2 regions of the Peribacillus sp. NPDC096447 genome follow, and region 2 is predicted to be linked to the other one. Evidence: riboswitches for the same ligand, from Rfam matches in the RefSeq annotation. Region 2 holds a riboswitch; the other holds the start of a gene.
The links. Region 2 has a riboswitch for lysine ahead of dapA (4-hydroxy-tetrahydrodipicolinate synthase). Riboswitches for the same ligand answer to the same signal wherever they lie in the genome.
Positions count from the first base shown of each region.

Region 1 (2,205 bases), on a different contig from region 2:
GTAAAGCATTCATATCAAGGCCTTGTGCAGCGTAAGCTTTGCGGAACCGATAATGGGCAATCGCAATCCCTACCCAGGTGACGAATCCCGCCATGCCTGAAGCGTTCAATAACCAGATATAAACGACGCCATCACCGAAAAATGAAGCTAAGAATGCAACGCAGCCAACTAAAGAGGTCACGATAAGTGCATTCACAGGTACGCCTCTTTTATCTAACTTGCCTAGGAACTTCGGTGCTTTACCATCACGTGCCAAGTCCCATAGCATACGGGTTGAAGCGTACATGCCAGAGTTACCTGCAGAGAGTACGGATGATAAAATGATCGCGTTCATGATGGATGCAGCAAATGCAAGGCCGGCACGTTCAAATACAAGCGTGAATGGACTTACGGCAACATCTTGACTCAATAAACGTGAATCCGTAAACGGAATGATCATTCCAATAACGAAAATTGCAAGGATATAGAACAAGAGGATGCGCCAGAAAACGGATCTGATCGCTTTAGGGATATTTTTTTCTGGATCTTCACTTTCACCAGCAGTCACTCCAAGCAATTCCGTTCCTTGGAATGAAAAGCCGGCAGCCATGAATACGCCAAGAATCGTGAAGAACCCTCCGTTAAAGGGACCTTCGCCCATTGTGAAATTGGAAAAACCAATTGGGTCATTCCCGCCCATGATTCCGAGAATGATCAGAACACCCGTAATCAAGAAAATGACGACTGTCACGACTTTGATCATGGCAAACCAGAATTCCGTTTCCCCGAAACCTTTAACTGACATGTAATTGATAAGAAACATAGTGATTAACGCAATGGCACTCCAGATGAATGAAGGGCTATCCGGGAACCAGAACTTCATAATTAAGACAACGGCTGCCAATTCGGCGGCAATGGTTATTGCCCAGTTATACCAGTAGTTCCAACCAATCGCAAAACCGAAAGACGGATCTACGAATTTGGATGCATAGACACGGAACGAACCGGCCACTGGCATGAACGCAGCCATTTCTGCAAGACTTGTCATTAAGTAATAAACCATGATGCCGATGATCGCGTATGCCACCAAGGCACCGCCGGGTCCGGCTGAATGAATGGCCCCGCCACTAGCTAAAAATAAACCTGTTCCAATCGTTCCACCTAATGAAATCATCATTAAATGACGCGCTTTCAGGCTCCTTTTCAGTTCAGTAGGGCTTGATGCTGATTGTGAATTTGACAATTGATGTTACACTCCTTTTTATTGGAAGGGAACGAAAAATAAAAAACAGCAGTCGAAAAAGATCGACGGCTGTTTATAATAAACCCGTTTATCCTTCCGAAGATAGCTCCCCACGCTTTGTGAAAAAACGTGACAGTGGTGTTCCTGTTCGGTAACACCGCCAGCAAGAATATACTTGGAATATACCCTAACTTCGGCAACTTATCCTTTCAAACGGAGTCTTTAATTTTCCAGAATCTCGTCCGTTTTACTTTTATAAGCTGCAGCCTCTAACTCATCGGTAAATGAGGAAGTATTCAATTTTCTAATATCGTTGCGCCAGCTTGTAAGTGACGTCGGACGATTGTACTCATGAAATTCATGCAATCGTTAATAGATTGCTAGTAATTGAGTAAACTTTACTATATCAAAATTATAAAATAACTTCTGGGATATCGCAATGATTATTTTATGTGGTTATTTTTTCCTAGTAAATCAAAGATGGCAATAAGGAAGAATTCAAATGACGATATACCAAAATAAAGCATTCTGATAACTAAACGGTACGCCTTTTTATAAGGGCATAGTCCAGTTTTACATGTTTGACCACTTCAGGATTCTCAAATAGATCCACTGCCATTTTACCAATCCATTCCAGCGGTAAGGAAATGGTCGTGATGTCGAGCATTTCACTCAGGCTATCATTATTGAAGCCGAGAATGGCCACATCTTCCGGTACCCTTATACCCGATTTCTTAGCGGTAAGAATGAAGCCTGCTGCCGTGTCATCATTCGTGATGATGAGAGCTTCAGGTTTGTCCATCATTGAATTCCAATCCTGAAACAATTGTTCACCGTCTTTGATGTGATAACTGCCTTCAAACAGCCATTCCTTATTGTTTAACAGTTTATGTTTTCTCATGATATCGTTAAAGGCCTTTGTTCGATGAGAACTATTTCTGCTCTTTTTACGGCCGAGGCTGTATCCAATTTTCTTATATCCT
Region 1 covers NZ_JBIWEV010000004.1:179,896-182,100, reverse strand. Annotated here, with positions in the region: gene ACIQZD_RS15295 (amino acid permease) at 1-1,222, opposite strand, end outside; lysine riboswitch at 1,318-1,502, opposite strand; gene ACIQZD_RS15290 (LacI family DNA-binding transcriptional regulator) at 1,758-2,205, opposite strand, start outside.
Region 1: linked by a shared signal. The riboswitch ahead of ACIQZD_RS15295 (amino acid permease) and the one ahead of dapA (4-hydroxy-tetrahydrodipicolinate synthase) in region 2 are both predicted to bind lysine.

Region 2 (2,205 bases):
GCGGACACCTCCAACATTTAACCCTCGCATATTTAATGCTGATTTTACCGGTGTTGGGCTTGGTGCCGCAAATAATGCTTTCATAATTGGAAGAAGGTTACGATGTGTAGAAGCAGCACCATGGACATCGCCATTTTTAAAGCTATTTATCATTTCTTGCATTTCATTTCCAATTATATGTGAAGATACCGAAACAATGCCTGTTCCACCGATGGCTAGAACCGGTAATGTTAACCCATCATCGCCGCTGTACAATGTGAAATCACCAGTTGTTTTGCTAATGATTTGTGCCATGGCATCTAAGTCACCACTTGCCTCTTTTACTGCCACAATATTGTTAATTTTTGAGAGGTTAACAATCGTCTCTACTGACATGTTTACAACACTTCGTCCTGGAATATTATAGAGCATTACCGGTAAAGATGTTGATTGGGCAATAGCCTTAAAGTGCTGAAATAATCCTTCTTGAGACGGCTTGTTATAGTATGGGGTAACGAGCATTATTCCGTCGACTCCTGCTGCCTCTGCTTGCTTAGTTAAGTTGATAGAAGCTTTCGTGTTATTTGAGCCAGTTCCAGCTATGACTGGAACTCTTCCATCAACAACTTCAACAACAATTTTGAATAAATCTAGTTTCTCTTCTGTTGTTAATGTAGGAGACTCTCCAGTTGTACCAGCTACAACTAATCCATCAGAACCATTAGCAATTAAATAGTTTACTAAAGTTCTCGTAGCGTTAAAATCAACCTCATTATTATGATTAAACGGGGTAACCATTGCGGTTAAAACTTGGCCAAAATTCATAACTACACACCCTTTTGTATAATATTTTTTAAAAAATTCAGAGGTGGTTAGGGCCATTCAGGAGTAAACGCAAAAAAGCAACAACGAGGGTTCGCTGCTGCAGTAGAAACAATATTTATCAAAAAAATCGTTTCAGCGCGTAAGATAGCCCTCCATATAGTTTCCTATATGACAGTCCTGTATTTATTCAATAGCAGAACCAGCTTCAAGAACATGAGATTCTTTCCGCTTCGGCAAATTCCCCTTTCCACAATAGTCATAGGATCTCATTCTCCTCAAAATGTGTACTAATGGTCTTTGCTCCTCTATCCTCACTTCAAAAGTATGAAGTAAGAAAATATTTAATTGACTGTAATATAACAAGGAATCCTTTCTATTGCAAGGCCAATTTAGAAATATTTTTTTGAATACATGGATAATCAAAGGAAATGGATACGGTATAGGGCTGGATTCATCTTTTTTAGTATTATTTAATTTCAAAAGTTTCAACCTTTTATAGTCAGTTTTTACAATAGATTTAACTTATAGAAGGAATTGGTATTTAACTTATGAATACTTAGAATAATGATCAAGGTGGGGAGGACAGCAAAATATGAAAATCCGTGACGTGGGAAGCAAGAAAACGATCGCTTCAATTGTAAGTAGAACTCCATTGATTCAGGATTGGAACGGGATATGTATAAACAGCATACGTATCTCGTTCCAAATTCATGAGATGAAATGAAAAAAGCCATTAAGATTCATGGGGTTGTTAACAAAAAAAATTGATCACGCATTGAACTGCGAAATGGACTTTTCATAGTAGGCAAAATGGGAAAGATGGCAACAATGGCATTACACCGAGAAAGTCTTTAACAGGAAGTTTGCATTAATAACTTAATAACGACCGGTGTTCGCAGAAATAATTAGAGCCCCACTTGAAGAATAAATACCTGCTTTGGCCAAAGCATTATACGGATCTAAATTCCATAATTGTGCAGTATAACAGGACGTCTGACCTTTCATTATCCATCCGTTTCCACCGGAACTAGCACAACTTGTAAATGCTCTCTTAGTCGTGCCATTAAAACTGTCCACCCAAACATTTGCATAATAATCATAAGGAGCAGACGAATAAAACTTTAAGTAACCCCACGCCGTATGACAATACGCACTTCCTTTTAGCTGCACATATCCAATTTTCACACCGTTTTTATAGATATATTCTGTTTCATAGGTGATTGGGCTTTTAGAAGCACAACCTGTTGAATAAGGGTTTGTATAATCGTAGGACAAGGCAAATGCTTTATTCATCGGTGCAATCGCAAAAAACAGTCCAAAGACAAGAGTTATTACCATCACAATATTTAATAATTTTTTTATAATAACCTCTCTCCTTTCCTTCTTCTAGACTTTACCATA
Region 2 covers NZ_JBIWEV010000005.1:234,005-236,209, forward strand. Annotated here, with positions in the region: gene dapA (4-hydroxy-tetrahydrodipicolinate synthase) at 1-804, opposite strand, end outside; lysine riboswitch at 942-1,120, opposite strand; gene ACIQZD_RS18485 (hypothetical protein) at 1,397-1,528, shown strand; gene ACIQZD_RS18490 (DUF2690 domain-containing protein) at 1,681-2,097, opposite strand.